One region of the Streptomyces sp. NPDC058872 genome, then DNA from elsewhere that is predicted to be linked to it. Evidence: predicted binding sites of a transcription regulator. Region 1 holds the regulator's gene; the other holds the start of a gene.
The links. The regulator HspR, encoded in region 1, represses chaperone genes until heat shock. The targets are predictions, from matches to a motif close to TTGAGNNNNNNNNNCTCAA.
Positions count from the first base shown of each region.

Region 1 (15,506 bases):
GTTGGTGAAGGACGGGTCGCGGAAGTGGACCCGGAAGGGACGGGTGCCGCCGTCGGAGACGACGTGGACGCCGAGCTCGCCCTTGGGGGACTCGACGGCCGCGTAGACCTGTCCGGCGGGGACCCGGAAGCCCTCGGTGACCAACTTGAAGTGGTGGATGAGGGCCTCCATGGAGGTGCCCATGATCTTCGCGATGTGGTCCATGGAGTTGCCGAGGCCGTCGGGGCCGAGCGCGAGCTGTGCGGGCCAGGCGATCTTCTTGTCACCGACCATGACGGGGCCGGGCTCCAGGCGGTCGAGGCACTGCTCGACGATCCGGAGCGACTGCCGCATCTCCTCCAGGCGGACGAGGAAGCGTCCGTAGGAGTCGCAGGTGTCGGCGGTGGGGACGTCGAAGTCGTAGTCCTCGTAGCCGCAGTACGGGTCGGTCTTGCGCAGGTCGTGCGGAAGGCCCGCGGAGCGCAGGATCGGTCCGGTGGCGCCGAGGGCCATGCAGCCGGAGAGGTCGAGGTAGCCGACGTCCTGCATGCGGGCCTTGAAGATGGGGTTGCCGGTGGCGAGCTTGTCGTACTCCGGCAGGTTCTTCTTCATGGTCTTCACGAACTCGCGCACGGCGTCGACGGCACCGGGCGGGAGGTCCTGGGCGAGGCCGCCCGGGCGGATGAAGGCGTGGTTCATGCGCAGGCCGGTGATCAGCTCGTACAGGTCCAGGATCATTTCGCGGTCCCGGAAGCCGTAGATCATGATCGTGGTGGCGCCGAGCTCCATGCCGCCGGTCGCGATGCAGACCAGGTGCGAGGAGAGGCGGTTGAGCTCCATCAGCAGCACCCGGATGACGCTGGCCCGGTCCGGGACCTGGTCGGTGATGCCGAGGAGCTTCTCCACGCCCAGGCAGTACGCCGTCTCGTTGTAGAACGAGGTGAGGTAGTCCATGCGCGTGACGAAGGTGGTGCCCTGGGTCCAGGTCCGGTACTCGAGGTTCTTCTCGATGCCGGTGTGGAGGTAGCCGATGCCGCAGCGGGCCTCGGTGACGGTCTCGCCGTCGATCTCCAGGATCAGGCGGAGCACGCCGTGGGTGGACGGGTGCTGGGGGCCCATGTTGACGACGATGCGCTCGTCGTCGGCCTTGGCGGCGGAGCGGACGACCTCGTCCCAGTCGCCGCCGGTCACCGTGTAGACGGCGCCCTCCGTCGTCTCCCGCGGGGACTGCGGCGCCGCGGAGGGGCTCGATGCGTTGGGGCTGGTCACGAGTACGACCTCCGCTGGTCCGGAGCCGGGATCTGGGCGCCCTTGTACTCGACGGCGATGCCGCCGAGGGGGTAGTCCTTGCGCTGCGGGTGGCCCTGCCAGTCGTCCGGCATCATGATCCGGGTGAGGGCGGGATGGCCGTCGAAGACGATGCCGAAGAAGTCGTAGGTCTCGCGCTCGTGCCAGTCGTTCGTCGGGTAGACGGCGGTGAGCGAGGGAATCCGCGGGTCGGCGTCCGGGGCCGAGACCTCCAGGCGGATCAGCCGGCCGTGGGTGAGCGAGCGCAGGTGGTAGACGGCGTGCAGCTCGCGCCCCTTGTCCCCCGGGTAGTGGACGCCGGAGACGCCGGTGCAGAGCTCGAAGCGGAGCGCCGGGTCGTCGCGCAGGGTGCGGGCCACTCGGAGGAGGTGCTCGCGCTCGATGTGGAAGGTGAGCTCTCCGCGGTCGACGACCGTCTTCTCGATGGCGTTCTCCGGGAGGAGGCCCTGCTCCTCCAGGGCGCCTTCGAGTTCGTCGGCGACCTCGTCGAACCAGCCGCCGTACGGGCGGGCGGCCGGGCCGGGGAGCCGGATCGAGCGGACGAGACCGCCGTATCCGGAGGTGTCGCCGCCGTTGTTGGCGCCGAACATCCCGCGCTGGACGCGGACCTCCTCGCCGTGGTCCCCGCGCTGGCCCGGCAGGTTCTGCCCGCTGAGCTCCTTCTCGGGGTTGGGTGTCTCGTCACTCACTGGGCTGCCCCGTTTCCTTCTCCGCCCGCGCCGGGGGCACCGCCCGCCGGAGGCGGGGGAGCAGGGGCGCGGCCTTCGCTGTTGTCTGCGGCCAGGCGACCGTGCGCGCGTCGGTCACTGCAGCAGACCCTTCAACTCGATGGTCGGCAGGGCCTTGAGCGCCGCCTCCTCCGCCTCGCGGGCCGCCTCCTCGGCGTTCACGCCGAGCTTGGAGCCCTGGATCTTCTGGTGGAGCTTGAGGATCGCGTCCAGGAGCATCTCCGGACGCGGCGGGCAGCCGGGCAGGTAGATGTCGACCGGCACGATGTGGTCGACGCCCTGGACGATCGCGTAGTTGTTGAACATGCCTCCGGAGGAGGCGCAGACGCCCATGGAGATGACCCACTTGGGGTTGGGCATCTGGTCGTAGACCTGCCTCAGGACGGGTGCCATCTTCTGGCTGACCCGGCCGGCGACGATCATCAGGTCGGCCTGGCGCGGCGAGCCGCGGAAGACCTCCATGCCGAAGCGGGCCAGGTCGTACCGGCCGGCTCCGGTGGTCATCATCTCGATGGCGCAGCAGGCGAGGCCGAAGGTCGCGGGGAACACGGACGCCTTGCGCACCCAGCCCGCGGCCTGTTCGACGGTCGTCAGCAGAAAGCCGCTCGGGAGTTTCTCTTCGAGTCCCATAGGTGCCCCTCAGCCCCTCAGTCCCATTCCAGGCCGCCGCGCCGCCACACGTACGCGTAGGCGACGAAGACGGTGAGCACGAAGAGCAGCATCTCCACGAGCCCGAAAAGCCCCAGGGCGTCGAAGGTGACGGCCCAGGGGTAGAGGAAGACGATCTCGATGTCGAAGACGATGAAGAGCATCGCCGTCAGGTAGTACTTGATCGGGAAGCGACCGCCCCCGGCGGGAGTGGGCGTCGGTTCGATGCCGCACTCGTACGCCTCAAGTTTTGCCCTGTTGTACCTCTTTGGCCCGATAAGCGTGGCCATGACCACGGAGAAGATCGCAAACCCCGCACCCAGGGCACCGAGCACGAGGACGGGCGCGTACGCATTCACGCTCCTCGCTCCTTCCAGTCGTCCTTGACCGTTGGACCGCACCACCGGACCGTGAAAGATCGCCCCCATGTGAGGCAGTTCACAAGCCCGGCTGCCCCGCATCTTATGCCCGCCCCTCTGTGATCTGCGACACGGGGTGCAGCAAGGACTTTGTGATCTCCACCACCTGACGAAGGATCATGAAGTCGGATGAGCGGTGATCTTGTTGCGCGAAGCGCCCAGGTGATCACCAGATGTGACATCCGGACCGGAAATCGCTGCTCGGAAGGGGTGTCGCTCTATCAAGCCATGGCCTGTACAAGCAAATTGGTGGTGGGCACATCCAGGTGATAAAGGAACCGCCGGTCGCCCGGTCGGGGGTCCTCGCGTACGGAGGTGGACGCGTGCGCCCATGCACGAGCAAACCTGTGACCTGCGTCACCCTTCACAAGCGCACGAAGAAGAGGGCTTGGCCATCGGTGTGAAGAGGTGGTAAGTGACGGGCAATTCGGGCTTTTCATTGAAAACGCGTGATCAAGGGCTGGATGACTCATGCCCGATTTGCCCGTTACGGCGTCAATAAGGGTGCAGAAGAAGCGGATTCGGGGGTTCCGAACGTAACTGTGGCGCAACCCACGTTTCTTGAAGGGAACCGCATGGCCCTGATAGCGGTTGTCCTCATGTCCCACACCGCTCACATACCCAGCCACCGGAAGCCCCGCCGCAGCGCCTCGAAGCTCGCGCTCCGGGCCGGAGTTACCGGTGGCTTCCTCGGCACCATCGCGGTGGCCGGTGCTGCCGGGCCGGCGCATGCCGAGCCGGTGACCGAGACCATCGAAATGCCCACCCTGGGCTCCCTCAGCGCCGGCGCCGACCTCGCCAGTGCCGTTGCCGCCTCCGCGGAGGCCTCCCAGCAGGAGGCGCTCGACCAGAGCCTCCAGAGCCAGGAGGACGCGGCGCTGCAGAAGGCCGCCAAGGAGGCCAAGCAGGCCAAGGCCGAGGCCGACCGCAAGGCGGCTGCCGAGCGCGCCGAGGAGGCACGGCTCAAGGCCGAGCAGGAGCGCAAGGAGGCCGCGGAGCGCGCTTCCCGCGACGCCGCCCGCACCCAACTCGCCACCACGAGCTCGTCGAGCAACGGCGGCTCCACCGGCTCGTCCTCCGACAGCGGCGCCACCACCTCGAAGGGCAGCACCCAGACGCAGGCCCCCTCGGGCGCGGCGGCCACGATCGTGGCCTTCGCCAAGGCCCAGATCGGCGACGCCTACGTCTCCGGCGGCACCGGCCCCAACTCCTGGGACTGCTCGGGCCTCGTCCAGGCCGCCTACCGCGCGGCCGGCATCGACCTGCCCCGCATCTCGTACCAGCAGTCGAGCATGGGCACCTCCGTCTCGCTGGGCAACCTGCAGCCGGGCGACATCCTGTACTGGGGCAGCCGCAGCGGTTCGTACCACGTCGCCATCTACGTCGGCGGCGGCAAGTTCGTCGGTGCGCAGAACCCGTCCACCGGCGTGGTCGAGCGCTCCCTGGACTGGGACACCCCCTCGGGCGCGATCCGCATCCTCTGATCCTCACCGTCCGTGGGGGCGGGGCGGGCCACCCCGGGGGGGGGGGGGGCCGGCCCCCGCCCCGCCACCGCAGCGGACCGGCAGCCGCCCTACGGGGCGGCCCCGACGATCAGGCCGTCCTCGAAGCGGTCCACCCGGACCGTGTCGCCGTCCTCGACCTCCCCCGCGAGGATCTCCTTGGCGAGCCGGTCGCCGATCGCCGTCTGGATCAGGCGGCGCAGCGGCCGGGCGCCGTAGGCGGGGTCGTTGCCCTCCTCGGCGAGCCACTCCAGTGCCTCCGGGGTGACGTCCAGGGTGAGCCGTCGCTCCGCGAGGCGCTTGGCGAGCCGATCGATCTGAAGCCGTGCGATCCGTCCCAGTTCGGCCCGGTCCAGGGCCGAGAAGACGACGAGGTCGTCGAGCCGGTTGAGGAACTCGGGCTTGAAGCTCGCCCGCACGACCTCCAGGACCTGCTGCTTCTTGACGTCCTCCGGGGTCAGCGGCTCCACCAGGAACTGGCTGCCCAGGTTGGAGGTGAGGATCAGGATGGTGTTGCGGAAGTCCACCGTCCTGCCCTGCCCGTCGGTCAGGCGCCCGTCGTCGAGGACCTGGAGCAGGACGTCGAAGACCTCGGGGTGCGCCTTCTCCACCTCGTCGAGCAGCACCACGCTGTACGGGCGGCGGCGCACCGCCTCCGTGAGCTGGCCGCCCTCCTCGTAGCCGACGTAGCCGGGAGGCGCACCGACCAGCCGGGCCACGGAGTGCTTCTCCCCGTACTCCGACATGTCGATGCGGATCATCGCCCGCTCGTCGTCGAAGAGGAAGTCCGCGAGCGCCTTCGCCAGCTCGGTCTTGCCGACGCCGGTCGGGCCGAGGAAGAGGAAGGACCCGGTGGGCCGGTCGGGGTCGGCGATCCCGGCGCGGGTGCGGCGCACCGCGTCGGAAACGGCCTGGACGGCCTCGGACTGGCCGATCAGCCGCTTGCCGAGCTCGCTCTCCATGCGGAGCAGCTTCTTGGTCTCGCCCTCCAGGAGGCGACCGGCGGGGATGCCGGTCCAGGAGCCGACCACGTCCGCGATGTCGTCCGGGCCGACCTCCTCCTTGACCATGGTGTCCTTGGCGGACTCCTGCTGGGCCTCGGCCTCGGACGCCTCCTCCAGCTCCCGCTCCAGGGCCGGGATCTCCCCGTACAGCAGCTTGGAGGCGGTGTCGAAGTCGCCGTCGCGCTGGGCGCGCTCGGCGCGGCCACGGGCCTCGTCGAGGCGCTCCTTCAGCTCGCCGACGCGGTTGAGCGACTGCTTCTCCTTCTCCCAGCGGGCGGTCAGGCCGCGCAGCTCCTCCTCGCGGTCGGCGAGGTCGCGGCGCAGCTTCTCCAGGCGCTGCCGGCTCGCGGCGTCCGTCTCGTTCTTCAGCGCCAGCTCCTCCATCCGCAGCCGGTCCACGGAGCGCTGGAGCTCGTCGATCTCGACGGGTGAGGAGTCGATCTCCATGCGGAGCCGGGAAGCGGCCTCGTCGACGAGGTCGATGGCCTTGTCGGGGAGGAAGCGGGAGGTGATGTAACGGTCGGAGAGGGTCGCGGCGGCCACCAGGGCGGAGTCGTTGATCTGCACCTTGTGGTGCGCCTCGTAGCGGCCCTTGAGCCCGCGCAGGATCGCGATGGTGTCCTCGACCGTCGGCTCGGCGACCAGGACCTGCTGGAAGCGGCGCTCCAGGGCGGGGTCCTTCTCGATCCGCTCGCGGTACTCGTCGAGGGTGGTCGCGCCGACCATCCGCAGTTCGCCGCGGGCCAGCATCGGCTTGAGCATGTTGCCGGCGTCCATCGCCGAGTCGCCGCCGGCGCCCGCGCCGACGACCGTGTGCAGCTCGTCGATGAAGGTGATGATCTGCCCGTCGCTCTCCTTGATCTCGGAGAGGACGGTCTTGAGGCGCTCCTCGAACTCACCGCGGTACTTGGCGCCGGCGACCATCGCGCCGAGGTCGAGCGAGACGAGGCGCTTGTTCTTCAAGGACTCCGGGACGTCACCCTTCACGATCCGCTGGGCGAGGCCCTCGACGACGGCGGTCTTGCCGACGCCGGGCTCGCCGATGAGGACCGGGTTGTTCTTGGTGCGGCGGGACAGGACCTGGACGACGCGCCGGATCTCGTGGTCGCGGCCGATGACCGGGTCGAGCTTGCCCTCGCGCGCGGCGGCGGTGAAGTCCGTGCCGAACTTCTCCAGTGCCTTGTACTGCCCCTCCGGGTCGGGCGTGGTCACCCGGCGTCCTCCCCTGTTCGTCTCGAAGGCGTCGAGCAGTCGCTTCGCGCTCGCACCCTGCCGGTCGAGGATCTCACCGGCCTGACCGCCCTTGGCGGCGATCCCGATGAGCAGGTGCTCGGTCGACAGGAAGTCGTCGCCGAGCTCCTTGGCGTGCTGTGCGGCGTCCGCGATGACGGCGAGCAGCTCGCGGTTGGGCTGCGGCGGCGCGACGGTGGACCCGGTGACGCTCGGCTGGGCGGCGAGCAGGCGCTCCGCGCCGGAGCGGACGGCGGCCTGGTCGGCTTCGACGGCGGCGAGCAGGTCGACGATGTTCTCGTTGTCCTGACCTGCGAGGAGTGCGAGCAGCAGGTGTGCGGGGGTCAGGTCCGGATGCCCTTCGGACACGGCGCGGCTGGTCGCCGCGTTGATCGCGTCCCGGCTCCTGTTGGTCAGTTCGGCGTCCACGTGCGGTGCTCCTCCTCGAAGGTCGCGGGTCCACTTCTTCCTTTGACCCTTCCACCATACACAAACATGAGTGGAATCGACTCAAGTTATTGAAGGGAGTTCTGCCCGGGTAGTTTCCCGGCATGGCCACAGACCCGAGGAACCCCTCCGACTCGTACCTCAGCTTCTGGCGCGAGTACCACATGTGCACCCTGACCACCCCGCGCCCGGACGGCACCCCGCACGTCGTCGCGGTCGGCGTCACCTACGACCCGGAGCAGGGGTACGCGCGCGTGATCACCAACAAGAACAGCCGGAAGGTCGCCAACGTCCTGGCGGCGGGCGCGGACGGCGCACGGGTCGCGGTCTGCCAGGTGGACAAGGGGCGCTGGGCCACCCTGGAGGGCATCGCCCACGTCCGGGCGGACGCCGAGGTCGTCGCGGACGCCGTCGCCCGCTACGCCGAGCGCTACGGGCGCACGCCGACCCCGAACCCGGACCGGGTCGTCATCGAGATCGCCCTCACCCGGGCGATGGGCCGCGCCTGAGGAGCGCGGAGGACCTTCGAAGGACCTTCGGACGCAGCACAGCGGCGCCATCGCGTTTCAGGTCCGCGATGGCGCCGCTGTGTGGGGGAAGCACCTGAGCGATCTACAACGACGGGGGAATCGCTCAGGCACTGCGGGGAGTGGCCATGGTCTCGGGTTCGATCAGCTGGTGGTCCCGCTGGTCGAGGTTGACGAAGATCATGCCGTACCGGATGGCACACCGGATGGGCTGAGGAGCGCCCCGGGGGCGCCGCAGACAGCGGTAGGCCCGGACGTCCTCGTCGTGTTCGCGTGCAACGACCACGGGCTCTCCGAAGAGCGTGATCTTCAGCGAGTCACCACGGTGGGGGATGGCCGTGGCGAGATCGACGAAGTGCCAGCCGGACCGATAGGCCGAGGCCATCTCCCGGCGGAACCTGGGGTCGTCCGGCGGGACCGTCATGCTTCCTCGTTCGCCGGGGCGAAGTCCCACACCGGGTCGGCCTGCCGCGCCGGAGTGACGTCCCACACCGGGTCGGTCTGCCGCGCCGGAGTGACGTCCCACACCGGGTCGTTCGGGGCTGCGGCCACCAGGGCGGGCTCGCTGTCCCACACCGGGTCGCCGACGGCCAGCGCTCCTGCTGCTGCCGCCCCTATGAAGACGGAAGCAAGTATCGAGCGAAGCATTTTCCTGGACATGAGCAGCTTCGACCTCACTTGATGGTTTCCTCTCCCCCGCGCCTTAGACGATGGCTCACTCTTTGCGCGCACACCACTGGGGCAATGCATCATGTTCCTGAAATACAGGATCCTGGGGGGTGTACAAATGGCTCAAAATGACACATCCAACGCACATCCTCACGGGCATGTCGACCTCTGTACCGTCGGATCGGACTTGTACGCACGTGCGTTGCGCATCGGGCGAATCACAAGGAGTGAGGCAGAAGCCACTCCCTGCCTCATGGACCTCGACCTGCTCCATCCGGATCCCGACGACCCGGTGTGGCTCCGTCCGGTTCCACCTTCGGCCGCGCTCGCCCGGCTCGTCCATCCCCTGGAGCGCGAGATCCAGGAGCGGCGCGCCCTGGCCATGGGACTGTCCAGCACCTTCGAGCAGTTCATGGCGATCAGCGCCCAGGACCCGTCGACCACCCACGCCATCACCGTCCTCGAAGGCATCCACCGCATAGACGCCGTGCTGAGCCGGGTCACGGCCGAGTGCTCCCAGGAACTCCTCACCATCCAGCCCGGCGGCGCGCGCAGCGAGCACACGCTCAACACCGCCCTCAACCGGATCCAGCCGCTGCTCGACCGCGGGGTCCACGTGCGCACGCTCTACCAGCACACCGCACGGCACAGCCCCGGCATGCAGGTCTACCTCGAACAGGCCGGAATGGACCGGCTCCAGGTCCGCACCCTGGAGGAGAGCATCGAGCGGCTCATCATCATCGACCGCTCGGTGGCACTCATACCGGCACGGCAGGACCGCCAGGTCGCCCTGGAACTGCGTCATCCCGGCCTGGTCGAGTACCTGGCGTCGGTCTTCGAACAGTCCTGGGCGCGGGCCACCCCGTTCGGCGAGCAACTCCCCAACGCCCAACCGCGGGAGGGGATCAGCGGCGTCCAGCACTCCATCGCCCGGCTCCTCGTCGAGGGCCACGTGGACGAGGCCATCGCCCGCCGGCTCGGCATGAACGTGCGGACCTGCCGGGCACACATCGCCAAGCTCGCCGCCGCGCTCGGCAGCGGAAGCCGCGCACAACTCGGCTACCTCATCGCCCAGTCGGGCATCCTCGAACGGGACGAATGACCGACCCCGGGCACACGTCCGAGGCCCCCTCCGCCCATGGGGAGGGGGCCTCGGACACCAGCCGGTGAAGGGCTACTCGCCGCGCTTCGGGCGCCACACCACCAGGGCGCTCGCCTGCTGCACGTCGGTGTACGGAACCAGGTCCCGCCGGTACGAGGCATGGACCTGGGCCTCGCGCTGGCGCAGCGTCGCCGCCGCGCCCTCGACCGCCGCCGACAGCTCGGCCACCCGGGCCTGGAGCGCGGCGACCTGGTTCTCCAGTTCGATGATCCGCTTGATTCCGGCCAGGTTGATGCCCTCGTCCTGTGACAGCTGCTGCACCTGACGGAGCAGCTCGATGTCGCGGGCCGAGTAGCGCCGCCCGCGCCCCGCCGTGCGGTCGGGGGAGACCAGGCCGAGCCGGTCGTACTGCCGCAGGGTCTGTGGGTGCAGGCCGGAGAGCTGCGCCGCCACCGAGATGACGTACACCGGTGACTCGTCGGTCAGTTCGTACGGATTGCGTCGGCGTCCTTCCACCGCGTCACGCTCCCTTCGCCGCCTGGAACAGCGCGGCCCGCGGGTCCTCGGAGGCCGTCGCCTCGCGGAAGGTCTCCAGGGCCTCGCGTGCCTTGTCGTCCAACTCCTTCGGCACCGCGACCTCGACCGTCACCAGGAGGTCGCCGCGGGTGCCGTCCTTGCGGACCGCGCCCTTGCCCCGGGCCCGCATGGTCCGGCCGTTCGGGGTGCCCGCGGGCAGCTTCAGGGTGACCGCGGGACCGCCGAGGGTCGGCACCTTGATCTCGCCGCCGAGTGCCGCCTCAGCGAAGGAGATCGGCACCGTGACGGTGAGGTTGTCGTCCTTGCGGCCGAAGACCGGGTGGGCGTCGACGTGCACGACGACGTACAGGTCGCCGTTGGGCCCGCCGCGCTCGCCCGGCGCGCCCTTGCCGCGCAGTCGGATCTTCTGGCTGTTGCTCACGCCGGCCGGGATGCGGACCTGCATGGTGTGGGAGGACTTGGCCCGACCGCTGCCCTTGCAGACCTCGCAGGGGTTCTCGGCGATGAGGCCGCGGCCCTTGCAGTCCACGCAGGGGTCGGTCAGCGAGAAGCCGCCGCCGCTGCCGCGCGAGACCTGGCCGGTGCCGACGCAGGTCGGGCACACCCGGGGCGTGCCGTTCTTGTCACCGGTGCCCGAGCACGCCGTGCACGGCTGTTGGCTGGACATCCGCAGCGGCACGGTGGCGCCCTCGATGGCCTCGGTGAAGCTGAGCGTCACCTCGGACTCGATGTCCTGGCCGCGCCGCGGCTGGGTGCGGGTGCCCGCTCCCCCGCCCCGGTTGAACAGACCGCCGAAGACGTCCCCGATGCCGCCACCGCCGGCGCCACCGCCGAAGCCGCCGGCCCCGCCCTGGGCTCCCCCGAAGAGGTCGCCCAGGTCGAAGTTGAAGGAGCCGCCGCCGCCCGGGCCGCCGGCCCGGAAGCCGCCGTTGCCGAAGAGGGCGCGGGCGTCGTCGTACTCCTTGCGCTTCTTGGGGTCGCCGAGGACGTCGTTCGCCTCGGAGATCTCCTTGAAGCGGGCCTCGGCACTGGCGTCGCCCTTGTTGGCGTCCGGATGGTTCTCGCGGGCGAGCTTCCGGTACGCCTTCTTGATCTCCGCCTCGGTGGCGTCCTTGGGGACGCCGAGAACCTTGTAGTAGTCCTTCTCGACGAAGTCCTTCGTGCTCATCGACGTCCCTCCTCCCGCGTACGGGTACGGCTGTTACTCGTTGTCGTTCTCGGAGTCGTCCGACTCCTCGGCCTTGGCCTGCGCCCCCGGCTGGGGCTCGGCGACGGCCACGCGGGCGGGCCGGATGGTCCGCTCGCCAATCCGGTACCCCGGCTGCAGGATCGCCACGCAGGTCGTCTCGGTGACGTCCGGCGCGTACGAGTGCATCAGGGCCTCGTGGATCGTCGGGTCGAAGGGCTCGCCCTCCTTGCCGAACTGCTGCAGACCCATCTTGGCGACGACGGTCTCCAACGATTCGGCCACCGACTTGAACCCGCCCACGAGCTCTCCGTGCTCCCGGGCCCGGCCGACGTCGTCGAGGACGGGCAGGAGCTCGGACAGGAGGCTCGCGACGGCGATCTCCTTGACCGTGACCCGGTCCCGCTCCACGCGGCGGCGGTAGTTCTGGTACTCGGCCTGGAGCCGTTGCAGGTCGCCGGTGCGCTCGTCGAGCGCGGAGCGCAGCTGGTCCAGCTGGGCCGTGAGGCCCGCCGTACCGGCCGACTTCTGGCTGCTCGCGTCCCCGGCCGGGGCCGTCGAGTCCTCCTCGGTGGAGTTCTCGACGGCCTCGGCGGCGTCGTCAGGCGTGGCGCCGGAGGGGACGTCGGGCTTCTCCTCGAAGCCCGGGGTCTCCTCGGTCACGCCTGGCCGCCCTTCGGCTTGTCCTCGTCGACGATCTCGGCGTCGACGACGTCGTCGTCAGCGCCGCCCTTGGGGGCCGCACCCGCGTCGCCGCCGGCGGCCTGGGCGTCGGCGTACAGGGCCTGGCCGAGCTTCTGCGAGACGGCCGCGACCTTCTCGGTGGCGGTGCGGATCTCGCCGGTGTCCTCGCCCTTGAGCTTCTCCTTCAGCTCGGCGAGAGCGGCCTCGACCTCGGTCTTGACGTCGCCCGGGACCTTGTCCTCGTTGTCCTTGAGGAACTTCTCCGTCTGGTAGACGAGCTGCTCGCCCTGGTTGCGGGACTCGGCGGCCTCGCGGCGGCGGTGGTCCTCCTCCGCGTACTGCTCGGCCTCCTGGCGCATCCGGTCGACCTCGTCCTTCGGCAGCGAGGAGCCGCCGGTGACGGTCATCTTCTGCTCCTTGCCCGTGCCCAGGTCCTTCGCGGTCACGTGCATGATGCCGTTGGCGTCGATGTCGAAGGCGACCTCGATCTGCGGGACGCCGCGCGGCGCCGGCGGCAGACCGGTCAGCTCGAACATGCCGAGCTTCTTGTTGTACGCCGCGATCTCGCGCTCGCCCTGGTAGACCTGGATCTGCACGGACGGCTGGTTGTCCTCGGCCGTCGTGAAGATCTCGGACCGCTTGGTCGGGATCGTGGTGTTGCGCTCGATGAGCTTGGTCATGATGCCGCCCTTGGTCTCGATGCCGAGGGACAGCGGGGTCACGTCGAGGAGCAGGACGTCCTTGACCTCACCCTTGAGGACACCGGCCTGGAGCGCGGCGCCGATGGCGACGACCTCGTCCGGGTTGACGCCCTTGTTGGCCTCGCGGCCACCGGTCAGCTCCTTGACGAGCTCGGCGACGGCCGGCATGCGGGTCGAGCCGCCGACGAGGACGACGTGGTCGATCTCGCTGAGCTGGATGCCCGCGTCCTTGATGACGTTGTGGAACGGCACCTTGCAGCGCTCGAGCAGGTCGGAGGTGAGCTGCTGGAACTGGGCGCGCGTGAGCTTCTCGTCCAGGTGCAGCGGGCCCTCGGCGGAGGCCGTGATGTAGGGCAGGTTGATCGTGGTCTCGGTCGAGGAGGAGAGCTCGATCTTCGCCTTCTCGGCCGCCTCGCGCAGACGCTGGAGGGCCATCTTGTCCTTGGCCAGGTCCACGCCGTGGCCGTTCTGGAACTGCGTCACCAGGTAGTCGACGACGCGCTGGTCCCAGTCGTCACCACCGAGGTGGTTGTCACCGTTGGTGGCCTTCACCTCGACGACGCCGTCACCGATCTCCAGGAGGGACACGTCGAAGGTGCCGCCACCGAGGTCGAAGACGAGGATCGTCTGGTCGTCCTTGTCCAGGCCGTACGCCAGGGCGGCGGCGGTCGGCTCGTTGACGATGCGCAGGACGTTGAGGCCCGCGATCTCACCGGCCTCCTTGGTAGCCTGGCGCTCGGAGTCGTTGAAGTACGCCGGGACGGTGATGACCGCGTCGACGACCTTCTCGCCCAGGTAGGCCTCGGCGTCGCGCTTGAGCTTCTGCAGGATGAAGGCGCTCATCTGCTGCGGGTTGAAGCTCTTGCCGTCGATGTCGATCTTCCAGTCGGTGCCCATGTGGCGCTTGACCGACCGGATGGTCCTGTCGACGTTGGTGACGGCCTGGCGCTTGGCCACCTCGCCGACGAGCACCTCGCCGTTCTTCGCGAAGGCGACGACGGACGGCGTGGTCCTGGCGCCCTCGGCGTTGGTGATGACGGTGGGCTCGCCGCCTTCCAGAACGCTGACGACGGAGTTAGTCGTGCCCAGGTCGATGCCGACCGCACGTGCCATTTCGATTCCTCCAGCTGACTGACTTGAGTGGAACTGACTCAAGGATGCACGAGGAAGGGGAGCACGTCAACAGACTTGAGTGAAGTCGACTCAAGTCTTCGTCCGCAGCATCACTCAAAGAGGGGGTGTGAGCGCGTCGGTGCGGGCGCGGACGGGGTGCACCGTGAGAGAGTCCGAAGGCCCCTGCCGGGCAAAGCAGGCATATCCCACGAATATCCCATGATTCTTGTCGGAGGGTAGGGGCCATGGCGGCGAAGCGCGTGCTCGACCTGACGGGCGGACTGGCCCTCCTCGTCCTCCTCTCCCCCCTGGCCGCCGCCGTCGCGCTCTCGACCGCGCTCCGCTCGACGCCCTCGGAGCGCGCCGTGCTGCGACGCCGGACGGTGGCCGGGCTGGAGGGGCGGCCGTTCACGATGCTGACCTTCCGCACCAGGGGCCCGCTGGCCGCGCTGCCCCTGCTCCTGCACGTCGTGGCGGGCCGGATGTCGCTCGTCGGCCCCTGCCCGCTGAGCCCGACCCACCGCGAGTGCACGGGCGAGGGCCGGCGCCGGCTCTCCGTGCGCCCGGGACTCACCGGTCCGTGGCAGATCAGCGGCCGTTCGGACCTGCCGTGGGAGGAACGCGAGCTGCTGGACCTCCACTATGTGGACGACCACTGGCTGGGAATGGACCTGCTGATCCTTGCGCGTACGCTTCCAGCAGTCCGCAGGCGTCGCACGGCAAGGTTTGCCTGAGCGACACACATCACCGCGGGCGCCGCTACAGTGCGGCGCCGCGAACGGGTAATCTCAGCAGGAACTCAATAAGTTACCGCTTAGTAGGCCCGCCCGAGGAGCCCGTCATGCAACTCGCCGCGATCATCGTGTCGATCGCCATCACGGTGGTGGCCGTCGCGCTGTTCGGCCGCGCCACCGTGCAGATCTACCGCTTCGTGCGGCTCGGTCAGCCGGTACCGGCCGGCACGCGCACCGGTGACCCCAAGCAGCGCACCATCACGCTGGTCAAGGAATTCCTCGGCCACACGCGCATGAACCGCTGGGGGATCGTCGGCTTCGCGCACTGGTTCGTGGCGGTGGGCTTCTTCTCCCTGCTCCTCACCATCGTGAACGCCTTCGGCCAGCTCTTCCAGGCCGACTGGCTGATCCCGATCATCGGCGACTGGCTGCCGTACGAGATCTTCACCGAGTTCCTCGGCCTGATGACGGTGCTCGGCATCGTGACCCTCATCGTCATCCGCCAGCTGAGCACGCCGAACAAGGCCGGCCGCAAGTCCCGCTTCGCCGGCTCCAAGACCGGTCAGGCGTACTTCGTCGAGGCCGTCATCCTCATCGTCGGCGTCTGCATCATGACGCTCCGCGCCCTCGAAGGCGTCCAGCACCACGTGACCGGCTGGGAGCCGGGCTTCTTCGCCTCGTACCCGCTGATCGCGCTCCTGGACGGCCTGGACCTGGGCACGATCCAGCACCTCACCTACTTCTTCGCGGCGCTCAAGATCGTCACGTCCTTCACCTGGATGATCACGGTCTCGCTCAACACCAACATGGGCGTCGCCTGGCACCGCTTCCTCGGCTTCCCGAACATCTGGTTCAAGCGCAACGCCGACGGCTCCACCGCCCTCGGCGCGCTCCAGCCGATGACCACCGGCGGCAAGGAGATCGACTGGGAGGACCCGGCCGAGGACGCCGTCTTCGGCGTCTCCCAGGTCGAGCAGTTCTCCTGGAA
Region 1 covers NZ_JBHYMK010000009.1:120,898-136,403, forward strand. Annotated here, with positions in the region: gene ACFW22_RS08115 (NADH-quinone oxidoreductase subunit D) at 1-1,248, opposite strand, end outside; gene ACFW22_RS08120 (NADH-quinone oxidoreductase subunit C) at 1,245-1,976, opposite strand; gene ACFW22_RS08125 (NuoB/complex I 20 kDa subunit family protein) at 2,091-2,645, opposite strand; gene ACFW22_RS08130 (NADH-quinone oxidoreductase subunit A) at 2,663-3,022, opposite strand; gene ACFW22_RS08135 (C40 family peptidase) at 3,682-4,566, shown strand; gene clpB (ATP-dependent chaperone ClpB) at 4,656-7,247, opposite strand; gene ACFW22_RS08145 (pyridoxamine 5'-phosphate oxidase family protein) at 7,370-7,774, shown strand; gene ACFW22_RS08150 ((2Fe-2S)-binding protein) at 7,899-8,216, opposite strand; gene ACFW22_RS08155 (5'-nucleotidase) at 8,213-8,440, opposite strand; gene ACFW22_RS08160 (helix-turn-helix transcriptional regulator) at 8,580-9,563, shown strand; gene ACFW22_RS08165 (heat shock protein transcriptional repressor HspR) at 9,636-10,079, opposite strand; gene dnaJ (molecular chaperone DnaJ) at 10,084-11,268, opposite strand; gene grpE (nucleotide exchange factor GrpE) at 11,302-11,949, opposite strand; gene dnaK (molecular chaperone DnaK) at 11,946-13,784, opposite strand; gene ACFW22_RS08185 (sugar transferase) at 14,030-14,518, shown strand; gene ACFW22_RS08190 ((Fe-S)-binding protein) at 14,626-15,506, shown strand, end outside.

Region 2 (15,506 bases), on a different contig from region 1:
CGCTGCCCTCCTCCATCGCCACCATCGTCTGCTTGACCCCGCCGCCGTCCATCAGCCGGGCGGCACCGACGGTCAGGCTGCCGATGCCGGAGACGATGGTGGCCAGATCGGCGCTGGAGCCGCGCGGCCCGCGGGGGCGGTCGGTTGCGGCTGCGTCCGCCGCGGTCGGCTGGGCGGCCGACTCCGACGAGAGCAGCATCAGTCCGTCCGAGGAGACGACGGCCACCGAGCGGAGCCCCGGCACCTCCTCCACCAAATTCCCCAGCAGCCATTGCAGGTTGCGGGCTTCCGTGCTCAGTCCGAACGTTCCCGTCGCAGTCAACTGCGTGCCTCCTCGCCTGTGTCCCCCGTCATCTCCCCTGTACGTGCAGTCCTGGTGGCGTCTATTCGCGCCGTGTCCAGCTCCGCCTCCACGTCACGCCGTCCGGCCAGGGCCCCCCGGTGGAAGCCGCCGAGCCGGCGGCGCAGGGCCTCCGCATCCACGGCCCCCTGGCGGGGGGTGGTGCTGGGGCCCGCCTGGCGGACCACCTGAGGGGTGCGCTTGGGCAGGCCCTTCTCGGTGACCCGCTCCCACTGCCCGGGGCGCGGTCCGGGCACCGGCTCCCCGGCGGGCGGGGCTTCGGCGGCCGGCGCGGGGGCGGACGGCCCGGCGGTCGGGGCGGGTGCCGGCACGGGCGCCCCGGCGAGGGGCTCCTCCCCGTCGCCGGCCCGCTCGTGGACGTCCGGCTCCGACGGCGGAACGGGCAACCGCACCTGCAGGGTGGTCTCGGCGACGGACGGCCCCTGCGCGGGGGTCCCGGACGGTTCTTCGCGCCCGGGCGCGGAGGAATCCTCCGGCCCGTGCTCGTAGGGGTCGTCCGACCGGACCTCAAAGGGGGAGGCGTGCTCCTGCTCCGGAGTCCGTGCCCGGACCCGTTCCGCGTCGCCGTGCGCTTCGGCCTCCTGGAAGGCGCGTTCCGCGGCTTCGACGAGCGGATCGCGGGTCCGGGACGGCAGCGTGTTGGAGTTGGCCTCCGCGACCGAACCGGGCAGCTGGAGCACGCCCGCCGCACCGGCGCCTGCCACGGAATCCGTGGGGGCCGACGGCGGGGCGCTCGGCAGCAGGGGCAGCGGCAGGATCACGACGGCGGCCGTGCCGCCCGGCTTCTGCTCGCGCAGTTCGACGCGGACCCCGTGACGGGCGGCGAGGCGGGTGATGACCCGCATGCCGAGCCCCTCGCCCTCGAAGGCCTCCGCATCGGCCTCGGCGAGGCGGGCGTTGAGCTCGGCGAAGCGGGCGGCGGTCATGCCGATGCCCGCGTCCTGCACGGAGAGCATCACCTCGCCGCTCTCCAGGAGCCAGCCGGAGAGCTGGACCTCGGCGTCGGGCGGCGAGAAGGAGGTGGCGTTCTCCAGGAGCTCCGCGACCAAGTGGCTGAGGTCGTCCGCGGCGAAGCCCGCGATCTGGGTGTGCGGCGGCAGGGACTGGATGGTGACCCGCTCGTACCGCTCGATCTCGCTGACGGCGGCGCGGAGCACGTCGACGAGCGGGACCGGCCCGGCATGGCCGTGGACGTGCTCATGACCGGCAAGGACCAGGAGGTTCTCGCTGTGGCGCCGCATCACGGTCGCCATGTGGTCGAGCTTGAAGAGGGTCGCGAGTCGGTCCGGGTCCTGCTCGCGCTCCTCCAGCTTCTCGATGACCCCGAGCTGCCGTTCGACGAGCCCGAGGCTGCGCAGCGAGAGGTTGACGAACGTGTGGTGGACGGTGTTCCTGAGGCGTTCGAGGTCGGCGGTGAGGAGGGCGACCCGACCCTGGAGCTCGGCCCGCTGGGTGGCCAGTTCGGTGCCGACGGCCTCCTTGGCCGCGGCCAGGTCGGCGTGCTCGTCGGTGAGCCGCTCGGTGCGCGCGGCGAGTCCGGCGAGCTTGCCGTGCAGGGCGTTGAGGGACCGGACGATCTGGGCGAACTCGTCGTTGCGGCCGGTGAAGCGGACCGCTTCCTCGGTGTGCGGCTCGGGGGCGGCGGCCAGCCGGGCGGCGCCGAGGCGGAGGACCGCGAGCGGCCGGGTGAGGCTGCGGGCGACGTAGGTGGAGATGCCGACCGCGACCAGCAGACAGCCGCCGAGGAAGGCGAGGCGCAGTTCCAGGGCGGTGACGTCGTCGTCGCGGAGGTCTCCGAGGCGCGCGACCCGCTCGGCGGCGAGGGCGGACTCGACGCCGCGCATCTGCTCGATGCGCGCGGAGAGGGCGGCCTCCAGGGCGACCGGGTCCGTCCCGCGCTCGGCCTCGGTCAGCTGGGGCTGGTCGGTGAGGCTGGCGAGCGCGAGTTGCGCGGTCTTGACGTCGGGGCCGCTGACGTTGGCCGCGAGGGAGTCTCGGGCGGTGGTGCCGGCGGCCTGGTCGAAGTCGCCGAGGGCGGCGAGTTCGCGCACGCGTGCTTGCTGGGCGGCGGCCGTGAGGGCGTCACGGGCCCGCTCGGCCTCGGCGGCGCCCTCGGGCTCGTCGGCGACGTAGGTTCCGGTCTGGGGGTCGTAGCGGACGTCCCCGGTGGGTTCGGGCTGCGGCACGGAGAGCGCGGCGAGCAGGAGGCCACGGGTGGCGGAGGCCTGTTCGACGGCTCGGCCGAGGGCGGCGGGGGCCCGGGTGGTCCCGGCCGGAAGGACGTCGGCGGCACGGGCGGGGGTCTTGTCGGCGAGCTCGTCGGCGAGGGCCTGGAGCTTGGCGATGACGTGGGAGTACGCCCGGTGGGCCTCCAGGGCCGTGCCCTTGCCGGTGAGTGCGGCGCGGCGGATGGAGGGCACTCCGGAGAGGTCGCGGCGGAGCTCGGAGGGGGCAGCGGGCAGGATCTCGTCGATCTGGCGGTCGACGCGGGTGGACCGGGCGTCGGTGACCTGCCGCCGGTGCTCGTCGTCGTCGCTCTGCCGGTCGCGGCCGGCGGCGACGTAGGCCACGACCTCGTCCCGCTCGTCGGCGAGCGAGTGCGCGAGGGTGACGGCCTGTCGGTCGAGTTCGGCGAGGGTGATCAGGCGCTGGGACTCGATGAACTCGGTGGAGGCGGCGAGGATCGCGGGGGCTCCGGCGGCGAGGACGGTGACGCCGACGAGGGCGACGCCGACGACCAGTCGGTTGCGGACGCGCTGGGTCCGGCCGGTGGGGGCCAGCGGCTCACCGGGGGTCTGACTCTGCGTGCCGTTCTTGCTCCGAGGCCGCTTCTTCTGCACCGGTGCTCGCATTCTTGTTTCGTCCGCCCATGAAGCAGAGGTGACGACCGGTCACATGGAGCGCCCCCACCCCTGGTACGGCTTCCGACCATTCCAGCGCTTCCGGGAAGGGGACGGGCATCGGCCACTCCGCCACCCGAACGAGTGAACAACACTCAGTAGTTGGCTAACAACTTCCGGCGGTGCAGCCGGCGGGGGCGGACCGGGTGCCGGTTGGATCTTCCGGTCGGGCTTTGGCAGGATGCGCGCCCGCAGCTCCCCGGAGGGGTGTGTTCCGGCCTTCTCACCACCTCCACGGGGTTGGTACAGGCCTTTTCTGGTCATTTGCAGGTCCCGTGAAGGGACTCCCCGGGGAAACCGCGGGGGGCGGGCACACTGGACGGCATGCGCAGCGAACTCGCCTCCCTGCCCGGCAGCCCCGAACGCCCCAACGAGGACTGGGTGGCCGCAGCTCTACCAGCTTCGGGAGTCGGGGGAACCGTCGTTCTGCTCGACGGCGTCACACCCCCCGCGGGTGATGACGGTTGTGTGCACACGGTCCCCTGGTTCACCGCACGCCTGGGCGGGGCTTTGACCGAACTGTCCGGTTCCCGGCGGGACGTGCCCCTGTCCGAGATCCTCTCGCTGGCAATCCGGCGCACCGCGAACACCCACCGTGACACCTGTGACCTTTCTCACGTGCGGACGCCGCAGGCGACCGTCGTGATCGCCCGCTGGGACGAGGTCGCGGTCGAGCACCTCGTCCTCTCCGACTCCACCCTGCTCCTGGAGGCGCCGGACGGTTCGGTGCGGGCCGTGCTCGACGACCGGCTGGACCGGGTGCCGCGCGAGGTCCTGCGCTCCCTGGAGGCGACGGACCGGCTGCGCAACCGGGAGGGCGGCTTCTTCACCGCGGCCGCGGATCCCGCGGTCGCCGAGCGGGCGGTGGTCGGCAGCACGCCGCGCGCGCAGGTGCGGGCGCTGGCGGCGCTCACGGACGGGGCGAGCCGCTGGGTGGAGTTGTTCGGCGAGGGCGACTGGACGGACTGCTTCGGCGTGCTGCGCAAGGAGGGGGCGGCCGGCCTGCTCCGTCGGGTGCGCGCCCTGGAGGAGGCGGACCCGCGGGCGGGCGGGGCGCACCGCTGGAAGCTCCACGACGACGCGAGCGCGGTCTACGCGGAGCTGCAGGAGCCCTGAGGGAAGGCCTCCCCCGGGCCCTCCGCGCCCGTCGCCCCGCCCCGGCGGGGCCGGTGGCCGAGGCCTGGGGGCGGGGCAGGGGCTGGGGGGACGGAGCGTGGGGGCGGGACCCGGACCCGACCGCGCGGTCATCCTCCTCCCCGCCCCCGTACGGGAACGCTCGCGCGTCCCGCCGCCTTCAGCCCTCCGAGCGGACGTTGAAGTGGTTCAGGAGGCGGGCGAGTTCGGCCACCTCGGCGCGGTCCCAGTCGGCGAGCTTGCGGACGTAGCGCTCGCGCCGGGCGTCCCGGACGCTGCGGAAGCGGCTCCGCCCCTCCTCGGTGAGGCGGACGAGCGAGGCGCGGCCGTCGGCGGGGTCCGGGTCCCGGGCGACCAGCCCGAGCTCTTCCAGGGCCCGGAGCTGGCGGCTCATGGTGGCCTTGCCGACGCCGAAGTAACCGGCGAGCTCGGTGGCCCGCTGGGGGCCGGCGTCGTCCAGGCGCACGAAGAGGCCGTAGGCGGCGGGCTCCAGCTCGGGGTGGACCTCGCGGGCCATCTCCCCGGACTGGGCGCGGGCACGGCGCAGGAAGACCGCGAGTTCCCGTTCGAGGGCGAGGAACTCCTGGTCCACACCGCCCCCGACGGCGGCCCGACCTTCTTTTTCCGTACCGCTTCCGTGCACGTCAGCACCTCTCGCGCGCTTTCCGGTCGCTGAAAGTTTCTTCCGGCGGCACCCGTCGCCGCAGCTCCCCCAGTATTTCGCAGGCATAGACCAACGGCGGCAACCAGGCCCCCTTCCACCGGGCGGGTCTACGTGCGTAGCGTCTCCCCCGGAAGTCTGAATGTCATGTCCATTGCAGGTTTGTCATCCCCGCTCCCCCACGAGCCCTTCGGAGGCACGCAATGCGTGTGCGCAGATCCAGAACAGCCCTCGTCGGCGCGGCCCTCGCGGTCGCGCCGCTGCTCGCCCTCGGCCCCTCCGGCACCGCCGCCGCCCAGGACCCGGGCGCCCGACAACTGCCGCCGCGCGGCTCCGCCCACATGGGCATGGGCGTGATCGCGCACGACGGCAAGGGAGCGAAGCCCGGCGGGAACCCCTCCCTCCTGGCCGTCCAGACGGAGGGCGTCGACGTCTCCGGCCACCAGGGCAACGTGGCCTGGTCGACGCTGTGGAACAGCGGCGTGAAGTGGGCCTACGTCAAGGCGACGGAAGGCACGTACTACAAGAACACCTACTTCGCGCAGCAGTACAACGGCTCGTACAACGTGGGCATGATCCGCGGCTCGTACCACTTCGCGACCCCGGACACCGCCTCCGGCGCGGCCCAGGCCGACTACTTCGTGAACAACGGCGGCGGCTGGTCCAAGGACGGCAAGACCCTGCCGGGCGTGCTCGACGTCGAATGGAACCCGTACGGCGCCACCTGCTACGGCAAGTCGACGTCCGGGATGGTGGCCTGGATCCAGGACTTCGTGAACCGCTACCGGTACCGGACCGGACGCGACCCGGTGATCTACACGGCCACCAGCTGGTGGAAGCAGTGCACCGGCAACTACGGGGGCTTCGCCTCCACCAACCCGCTGTGGATCGCGCGGTACGCCTCCCAGGTCGGCGAACTCCCCGCCGGCTGGGCGTACTACACGATGTGGCAGTACACCTCTTCCGGCCCGACGGTGGGCGACCACGACAAGTTCAACGGGGACCTCTCACGGGTCCGGGCGCTCGCGAACGGCTGACGCCCACCCCCGCACACCGCCGTCCCCCGCCCCGGCACGGCACCGTTCCCCCGCCCCCGCGCACCACCACCGAGCACCGACGCTCCCGCCCCGCCCCTCGACGACCTCCCGGACCTGCGGCACCCGGGAGGTCGTTCCGGCTTTTTCCACCCCAGCTCTTGCCGATTGGTATGGACCAATGCGAGGCTCTACGCCGGCCGCTCGGTATTCAACTTCCAGGCGTCCCGCGCGCGTTGCTCGTTCCGTACTCCCCCACGCACGAGAGAGAGCCCCCGCATGCCCTCCTACCGTCGCACCGCCGCCGTCGCCGCCTCCACCCTCTCGGCCGCCGCGCTGGTCGGTCTCACCCCCACCGCCGCCGGCGCCCACGGGGCCGTCTTCAACCCCGTGAGCCGCGTGGCCGCCTGCTACGCCGAAGGCCCCGAGACGCCCAAGTCGCAGGTGTGCAAGGACCTCGTCGCCGATTCCGGCACCCAGCCGCTCTACGACTGGAACGAGGTCAACATCGCCAACGCCGCCGGGCAGCACCAGGCCCTCATCCCGGACGGCAAGCTCTGCTCGGCCAACCGCGAGAAGTACCGCGCGCTGGACTGGGCACGCACCGACTGGCCCTCGACGCCCGTCGCGGCCGGCTCCTTCGACTTCAAGGTCCGGGTGACGGCTCCGCACTCCGGCACCATGACCGTCTACATCACCAAGGCCGGCTTCGACCCGACCCAGCCGCTGAAGTGGTCGGACCTGGACCCGACCCCCGTCGCCGTCTACGACACCACCCGCACCGCGACCGACGGCTATTACGGCTTCACGGGCACCCTGCCGGCCCGCACCGGCCGCCACATCGTCTACAAGGTGTGGCAGCGCAACGACAGCCCCGAGGCCTTCTACAGCTGCTCGGACGTCACCTTCGGCGCACCGGCGGCCGCGAGCAGGGTCGAGACCGCCGAGGCGCCGACCGAGGCCGAGATCGCGGCGGGCTCCACGCTCTCCACCGTCAGCCACGCGGGCCACGGCGGCGACGAGCAGCCCCCGGCCCTCTCCGCCGAGACCACCGGGGCCGCCTCCTCGCCGCTCCCCCTGGCGCTCACGGGAGCGGGCGCCCTCGCCGTCTTCGCTGCGGGCAGCCTGCTGCTGGGCCGCCGCCGCAACTCCTCCGCCTCCTAGGACACCTCCCGGGCCCCTACCCGGGGCCCTTCCTAGGAGCCGGAGGCGCCGAGCGGGAAGAGGGCGGAGAGGCGGGGCGTCACCCACCCCTCCGGCCGATGCCCCCGGGGCTCCCCGCCCTCTTCCCACTCCCCCGCCGCCACCGCGGCGTCCTCCGCCTCCTCGACGGCGTCGAGGAACTCCTCCCCGTCGTCGTCCTCCTGACCGGTCAGCTCGTCGTACGCGTCCTGGGCCACGTAGTCGAGCTCCTCCCACTCGGGCCACTCGTCGTCGCGCCACTCGTCCGGGTGCCGTCCCGCCAGGGCCCTCACCCCCGGCACGTCGGCCAGTGCGTCCGGATCCGCGAGGACCGCCTCGTACACCGCACGCCCCTGGCCCACCAGCCAGACCGTGAAGTAGTGGAAACCGTCGTCGGTGCAGGAACCGCCCTCGATCCGGTTCGCCGCCGTCCAGACCGCGGTCGTGTCGGCGACCCCGCACGCCCTCTCCAGCCGCACCTGGAACGCCACGCTCTCGGCCGCCGGACGGCGCATCAGTTCCGCCCGCAGCCAATCCAGTCGCTCGTCCCGGTCACCGGGCCGGCGGCTCAACTCGTCGATGAGGGCCCAGAAGGCGTCGTCGTTCATGTGTACGAGGATGCCAGTCGGGACTGACAGGCCGTACGCCGGAGCGGGGCGCCCGTCGAGGACGCCCCGCTCCGGCGCGGGAAGGGCAACGGCCGTTTCTCAGGCCGCCACTCCGACCGGCAGTTCCGCCGGGGAGAGGGCGATCTCCAGAACCTGACGGACGTCCGTCACCGGATGCACCTCCAGCTTCTCCAGCACCTCCGCCGGGACGTCGTCCAGGTCCGCCTCGTTCCGCTTGGGGATGACGACCGTGGTGATGCCCGCCCGGTGCGCGGCCAACAGCTTCTGCTTCACCCCGCCGATCGGCAGCACCCGGCCGGTGAGGGAGACCTCGCCGGTCATGGCCACGTCCGTGCGGACGAGGCGACCGCTCAGCAAGGAGGCGAGGGCCGTCGTCATCGTGATGCCCGCGCTCGGTCCGTCCTTCGGAACCGCGCCCGCCGGGAAGTGGATGTGCACGCCCCGGTCCTTGAGGCCGGTGACGGGCAGCTCCAGCTCCGCTCCGTGCGAGCGGAGGAAGGAGAGCGCGATCTGCGCCGACTCCTTCATCACGTCGCCCAGTTGGCCGGTGAGGGTCAGTCCCGCGGCGCCCGTCTCCGGATCGGCGAGGGAGGCCTCGACGAAGAGGACGTCACCACCCGCGCCGGTCACCGCGAGTCCGGTGGCGACGCCGGGCACGGCCGTCCGGCGCTCGGCCGGGTCCTGGGCCGACTCGGGCACGTGGTGCGGCCGCCCGATGAGGTCCCGGAGGTCTTCGGGGCCGACCGTGAACGGAAGCTCGCGGTCGCCCAGTTCGTGCTGGGCGGCGATCTTCCGCAGCAGCCGCGCGACGGCCCGCTCCAGGGTGCGGACGCCGGCCTCGCGGGTGTACTCGCCGGCCAGCTTGCGCAGCGACGCCTCCTCCAGGACCACCTCGTCGGGTTCCAGACCGGCCCGCTCCAGCTGGCGCGGAAGCAGGTGGTCACGGGCGATGACGACCTTCTCGTCCTCGGTGTAGCCGTCGAGGCGCACCAACTCCATGCGGTCGAGCAGGGCCTCGGGAATGGCTTCGAGCACATTGGCGGTCGCGAGGAACACCACGTCGCTCAGATCGAGCTCGACCTCCAGGTAGTGGTCGCGGAAGGTGTGGTTCTGCGCGGGGTCGAGGACTTCGAGGAGGGCCGCCGCCGGATCGCCCCGGAAGTCGGAGCCGACCTTGTCGATCTCGTCGAGCAGGACCACCGGGTTCATCGAACCGGCTTCCTTGACCGCCCGGACGATCCGACCGGGCAGGGCGCCGACGTAGGTCCTGCGGTGGCCGCGGATCTCCGCCTCGTCCCGGACGCCGCCGAGGGCGACCCGCACGAACTTCCGCCCCATCGCGTGCGCGACGGACTCGCCCAGCGAGGTCTTGCCGACGCCGGGCGGGCCGACGAGGGCGAGGACGGCGCCGCCTCGACGCCCGCCGACCACGCCGAGACCGCGCTCGGCGCGCCGCTTGCGCACCGCCAGGTACTCGGTGATCCGCTCCTTCACGTCGTCGAGCCCGGCGTGCTCGGCGTCCAGGACCGCCTTGGCGCCCTGGATGTCGTACTGGTCCTCGGTCCGCTCGTTCCAGGGCAGTTCGAGGACGGTGTCCAGCCAGGTGCGGATCCAGGAGCCCTCCGGGGACTGGTCGCTGGACCGCTCCAGCTTGTCCAACTCCTTGAGCGCCGCCTCCCGCACCTTCTCGGGCAGGTCGGCGGCCTCCACGCGGGCGCGGTAGTCGTCGGACTCCTCGCCCTCCTTCTCGCCGTTGAGGTCGCGCAGCTCCTTGCGGACGGCTTCGAGCTGGCGACGGAGCAGGAACTCGCGCTGCTGCTTGTCGACGCCCTCCTGGACGTCCTTGGCGATGGTCTCGGCGACGTCCTGCTCGGCGAGGTGCTCGCGGAGCTGGGCGGTGGCCAGCTTGAGGCGGGCGACCGGGTCGGCGGTCTCCAGGAGCTCGACCTTCTGCGCGACCGTGAGGAAGGGCGAGTACCCGGAGTTGTCGGCGAGGGCGCCGACGCCGTCGATCTGCTGGACGCGGTCGACGACCTGCCAGGCACCGCGCTTCTTGAGCCAGCTGGTGGCCAGCGCCTTGTACTCCTTGACCAGCTCGGCCACCGAGCCGGGCAGCGGCTCGGGAAGGGTCTCCGCGACGGTGCTGCCCTCGACCCACAGGGCGGCGCCGGGGCCGGTCGTACCAGCGCCGATGCGGACGCGGCCGAGGCCCCGGATCAGCGCGCCGGGATCGCCGTCGGACAACCGTCCGACCTGCTCGACGGTGCCCAGGACGCCGGTGCTGGCATAGGTCCCGTCGACCCGCGGCACGAGCAGCACGCGGGGCTTGCCCGCCCCGGTGCGGGCTGCGGCCTGGGCGGCCTCGACGGCGGCCCGCACCTCGTTGTCGGACAGGTCGAGCGGCACCACCATTCCGGGCAGCACGACCTCGTCGTCGAGCGGCAGCACGGGCAGGGTGAGCGGCACGGACGCCACGGACTCAGAAGCCATGATTTCCCCTTCGGCAGTCAAGTTGAGCTGTACGGACTCAATGCTTGTGAGCCCTGGAATGTTCCCGGGCATTTGTTCGCTCTGAGCGATCACCGCTTCTGTCCGATCCGGCCGGACCCCGCGCCCTCCCCTTTCGCCGTGCGTCGGGTACTGCGCATTCCGGTTGGTTCCTGCGGGCGACTGCGGTTCCGCACGCGGGTGCTGAGCGGAGGGGCGCCGTGTCAAGCTCCTCCCCATGCGGATATCCCGACCCAGCCACGTCGCTGCGTGCCTCTCCCTGGGCGCCGCCCTGACCCTGACCGCCTGCGGCCAGCAGCACACCGGGGCGACGACGGCCGACTCCGCCCCGAACGGCGGCGGCCCTCCCTCCCCCTCGTCCACCCGTTCCCACACCGACCCCGCACGGGGCAACGTGGAGCCCGACTCGCACGACGGAGCCCCGCACTACCGGGAGAACAACGGCTTCAAGATCCCCCAGGAGATGTCCCCCGCCGCCGAAGAGGCCGCCCGCGCAGAGGCCGCCCGCATCGAGCCCGTCCTCAAGCGGCTCTGGGAAGCCAAGGGCTGGGATGCCGAGCGGGTGCGTGCGGAGCTGCTCAAGCTCGGCTACCGCGATGGGGGACCGGACGACGAAGAAGGGCGCGGAACCCTCTTCGTGCGGGCCCACGACCCCCACGGCAACCCAGGTGCCAGCGTCGCCCTCGCCATCGGTCGGGACGCCTGTGTCACCGCGTTCGTGCAGTCGACCAACTACCAGGTCAAGGTCAACGGCCGGTACCTGGAGACCGGCTGCTTCGAACCGCGCGGCGGCCACTGAGCACCAGGGCCGCCTGGCTCGCCCCGGCCCGCGGGCGGACACCGGTCCGGGCCCGGCGGACGGCCGCGGCCCGACCTGACGGGAACCCGCCCGTCCGGCTGCGCGCGGGCCCCCCGGCCGGGCATGCTCGATGCATGGTGCGAGGCGTGTGGAAGCGCAGGACGTGGACGTGGTGCGGGACCCTGCTGGTCGTGGGAGCGCTGACCGGTGCGAGCGGCTGCGGCCCGGAGGGCCCTCCCCCACCGGGCGGGGCTCCGTCGAGCGCGAGCACGCCGGCCGTGCCGGGCCCGACGACGGACCCCGGCACCCCGGCGGCGGACCCCCAGCCGGGCGAGGTCCTCGTCGAGGTGGTCGTCAACGGCGGCCTGGCGGGCGTCCGCAACCAACTGGTCGTCCACTACGACGGCAGCTGGAGCAGCCGCTCCGGCACCAAGCCGCCCCGGACGGGCAGGCAGACCCCCGCCGAGGTCGCCGAACTGCGGGCGGCACTGGAGGACCCCGCGTTCGCCCTGGTACCGGACCGGCCGACGGGCAGCCCGATCCCGGACGGCTTCCAGTACTACGTGACGTACCGGCACCGCCTGGTCGTCGCGGGCGACGGCGAACGCCCGCCCGCCCTCCAGCGCGTCTTCGCCGCCCTCCCCGGGGGCGGTCCGCCGACGAGCCCCTGAGCGCGCGCCGGCCCGCTCCGTGAACCGGTCCGGCACCGACCGGCGATAGAGGGGGCGTGAAACCGTTGCGCCCCGCAGGGGGAGGCCCCCGCGGGGGCGACGAGGAGGACGACGCGACGCTGCTGCGCGCGGTCGCCCGGGGGGACACCAGCGCGCTGGCCGTGCTCTACGACCGGCACGCCGGCTGGCTGCACGCCCGGTTGGCCCGGCGCTGCCCCGACGAGGAGACCGTGCGGGAGGTCCTCCAGGACACCTTCCTCACGGTCTGGCGCTCGGCGGGCGGCCACCGGGGCCGGGGCGAGGCGGGGGGTTGGCTCTGGGTGATCGCCGCCCGTCGCCTGGTGGACGCCCAGCGCGCCGGCGCCCGTGCGGCCCGGGCCGCACGACCCGCAGGGCCGCCCTCCTCCGCGCCGTCCGCCGAGGAGCGGGTGCTCGCGGGCCTGGAGTACGGAGAGGTGGGCGCCGCCCTCGACCGGATCTCTCCCGAACTGGCCGAGGTGTTGCGGGCGACCGTCGTCGACGGGCTCACCACCCGCGAGACCGCCCGGCTGCTCGGCATACCCGAGGGCACCGTCAAGACCCGGGCCCTGCGTGCCCGCCGCGAACTCCGCGCCGCCCTCGGCCCCCACCCCCTCGGAGGCACCGCATGACGGCCCCCTGGCACGTCTCCGACTCCCTGGCCCACCGGTACGCCGCGGGCTCCGCCCCCGAGACCGACGCCTGGTCCCTGGAGAAGCACGTCGAGTCCTGCCGCTCCTGCGCCTCCCGCGTCTCGGAAGCGGTCCGTGCGGGTACGGCGGGGGCGGCCCTGGCCTCGGTGCGAACGGAACTCCTGACGCTCCTCGGTTCCCCCCCGCCCCTGCCGGGTGCGGAAGCGGCCGCGCCGGGGCGGCACGGGGCGTCCGGCAGCAGGGCGGGACGGCGGGGCGCCGCCGCCAGCGAGCCGCTCGGGCGGTGGGCACGGCTCTGCTGGGCCGCCGGGCCCGCGCTCCGCGGGGCGTGGGTCGTGGCCGTGGCCCTCGTCCTCGGCGGTGCGTTCGCGCTGGCCTACGGCGCCGGGTTCCGGGGCGCCCGGAACTGGCTGCTGGCCGTCTCGCCGCTCCTTCCGCTCGCCGGGGTGGCCGTGTCGTACGGCCGGCGCGCCGATCCGCTGTACGAGATCACCGCCGCCACCCCGTCGGGCGGGCTGCGACTGCTCCTGGTCCGCACGGCCGCCGTGCTCTCCGTGTGCCTGCCGCTGCTGACGGCCGGCGGGGCCCTGCTGCCACCGATCGCCGGGTTCCCCGGAGCGGCTGCCTGGCTGCTGCCCGGCCTGGCACTGACCCTGGCCGCCCTCGTGCTCGGCTCGTTCGTCGGGTGCCGGACCGCGGCGACGACGCTCGGCGGCGGATGGGCGCTCGCCGTCGTAGGCCCCCTGTTCGGGTCCCCGGGGGCGGGTGCCACCGGGGTCGCCCGATACGTCGCCGGTCCCGCCGTGCAGGGGACGTGGGCTGTTGCCGCCCTCGTCTGCGCGGCCCTCCTCGCGCTGCGGCGCCGTTCCTTCGACCACCTGGAGACGAACTCGTGATCCCGCTGGCCTCCGTGGCGGTGGCCGGACTGACCGTCCGGCACCGCCGCACCGTCGCCCTCGACGCGCTCGACCTCTCCCTCGACCCGGGAGTGCACGGTCTGCTCGGGCCGAACGGGGCCGGGAAGACGTCCCTCATCCGGGTCCTGGCGACCGTCGCCGCACCGGCCTCCGGACGGGTGGAGCTGCTCGGCGCGGACGTTTCGCACCGCGCCGAGCGCACCGGGATCCGCCGCCGACTCGGCTATCTCCCGCAGGAGTTCGGCTACTACCCGGCCTTCACCGTGCGGGAGTTCGTCGGATACGTCGCCTGGCTCAAGGAGATGCCGGCCGAGCGGACCCCGGCGGCCGTGGAGCGGGCCGTGCGTCGGGTCGGGCTCGGCGACCGGATCGACGCGCGCATGAAGACGCTGTCGGGCGGGATGGTGCGGCGCGCCGGAATCGCGCAGGCCATCGTCAACGATCCGGAACTGCTCCTGCTCGACGAACCCACCGCAGGACTCGACCCGGAGCAGCGGGTCGACTTCCGCGCGCTGCTCCGGGAACTCGGCACGACGGCAACGGTGGTGGTCTCGACGCACCTCGTCGAGGACGTGGCGACCGCCTGCACCGGCGTCGCACTCCTGGAGGAGGGGCGGCTCGCCTTCCAGGGCACCACGGCGGAACTCGTCGCGCTCGGCGGCGAACCGGCTGCCGCCGACGGCTCCGGGACGAGCACCGTGGAGCGCGGCTACACGGCCGCCCTGCGCGCCCACCGGAACCCGGCCGTCCGGGGGCAGGAGGTGCCGCGGTGACCCTGGCCCCCACCCGGGCCGGGCCGTTGCCCCCGCCCTTCCTGGCGCCCCGCGCACGGGCCGCCGCCCACCGCGAGCGCACCCGCGCCGCGGCCGCCTCCCGCTCGCGCTCCCGCCCCCGTACGAAGGAATGGCGCCGATGACCGGTACCCTCTCGCCCTCCCGCGCAAAGGCTCCCCCGCGCCCGCGGACCGTCCCTCCGTTGCGGGCCGAGCTGCGTCGGGGGTCCGGCCCCTGGATCGGAGCCGTGGTGGCGCTCACCGTTCTGTTGGCGATGTACGACACGGCCCCGTCGTGGCAGACCCGTTGGACGGATGCGACGGGCCTGCTGCACGCAGCCGGCGGACTGCTCGGCGGTCCCCTCGCCCTCGCGGCGGGGTGTTGGCAGGGCGGTCGGGACGGGCGGCGGGGCACGGCGGAACTGTGGGGGTCCGTCCCCCGTTCCCCGCTGCGCCGCCTGTTCCTCGCGGTCGCTCCGTCCGCGCTGTGGCCCGCCGCCGGGCTGCTGTTCGCGGACCTCGTGTGCCTGTGGGCCACCCGGCCGTACGTCTCCGGGGGCCGCCCCCTCCTCGAACTCCTCGCCGCGGACGTGGTCGCCGTCGGTGCCCTCGGCGCGCTCGGGCACGTCGCCGGGCGGGTCCTTCCCCGGCGGGTGGCGGCCCCGCTCCTGGGGGTCGTCGGATACGTGGGGCTCGGCCTCGGGACGTACACCGAATCGGGGGCCCGCTGGCTGAGCCCGGCCGCCGAGTACACGAACCCCTGGGCCTGGCCGGTGTGGTGGTTCGGGCCGGTGTCAATGGCCTGGACGGCGGGACTCGCCCTCACCGCCCTCCTCCTGCACGGGGCGGAGACCGCGGGCCTCCGGGCGCGCGCGCTGGTCCCGCTGGCCCTCGCGGTCACCTCCGCGGTGCTGCTGCTGCGCCTGCCGTCCGACGAAGGGCCCTGGCGGCCCGCCCCGTCGCTGAGCCGCGCCGTCTGCGACGACGGCGTTCCACGGGTGTGCGTGACGGCCCTCGACCGGAAGCTGCTTCCGGCCCTGTCGGAGGCCCTCCATCCGGTGAACGCGCGGCTGCGGGACCTGCCCGGTGCCCCGACCCGCTGGGCGATCGGGCCCCTGGACCCCCGCCCCGGCGACGTGGAACTCCTCGAACCCGCGCAGTACGTGGTGCACGGGCGCGTGGCGGACCCCGCTGCGTACCGCGCCTCCGCCGTGATGCAACTGTTCTCCGACACGTGCCGGCCCGACGACCTCGGCGATGCCGACGC
Region 2 covers NZ_JBHYMK010000004.1:105,616-121,121, reverse strand. Annotated here, with positions in the region: gene ACFW22_RS03785 (roadblock/LC7 domain-containing protein) at 1-322, opposite strand, end outside; gene ACFW22_RS03780 (nitrate- and nitrite sensing domain-containing protein) at 319-3,213, opposite strand; gene ACFW22_RS03775 (hypothetical protein) at 3,586-4,377, shown strand; gene ACFW22_RS03770 (MarR family winged helix-turn-helix transcriptional regulator) at 4,556-5,038, opposite strand; gene ACFW22_RS03765 (lysozyme) at 5,260-6,093, shown strand; gene ACFW22_RS03760 (lytic polysaccharide monooxygenase) at 6,370-7,254, shown strand; gene ACFW22_RS03755 (DUF4240 domain-containing protein) at 7,287-7,880, opposite strand; gene lon (endopeptidase La) at 7,980-10,391, opposite strand; gene ACFW22_RS03745 (hypothetical protein) at 10,627-11,208, shown strand; gene ACFW22_RS03740 (hypothetical protein) at 11,343-11,879, shown strand; gene ACFW22_RS03735 (RNA polymerase sigma factor) at 11,936-12,529, shown strand; gene ACFW22_RS03730 (zf-HC2 domain-containing protein) at 12,526-13,446, shown strand; gene ACFW22_RS03725 (ABC transporter ATP-binding protein) at 13,443-14,240, shown strand; gene ACFW22_RS03720 (hypothetical protein) at 14,237-14,383, shown strand; gene ACFW22_RS03715 (hypothetical protein) at 14,380-15,506, shown strand, end outside.
Region 2: a site for HspR is predicted at 10,414-10,432, ahead of lon (endopeptidase La). Genes of this name have one in related genera too.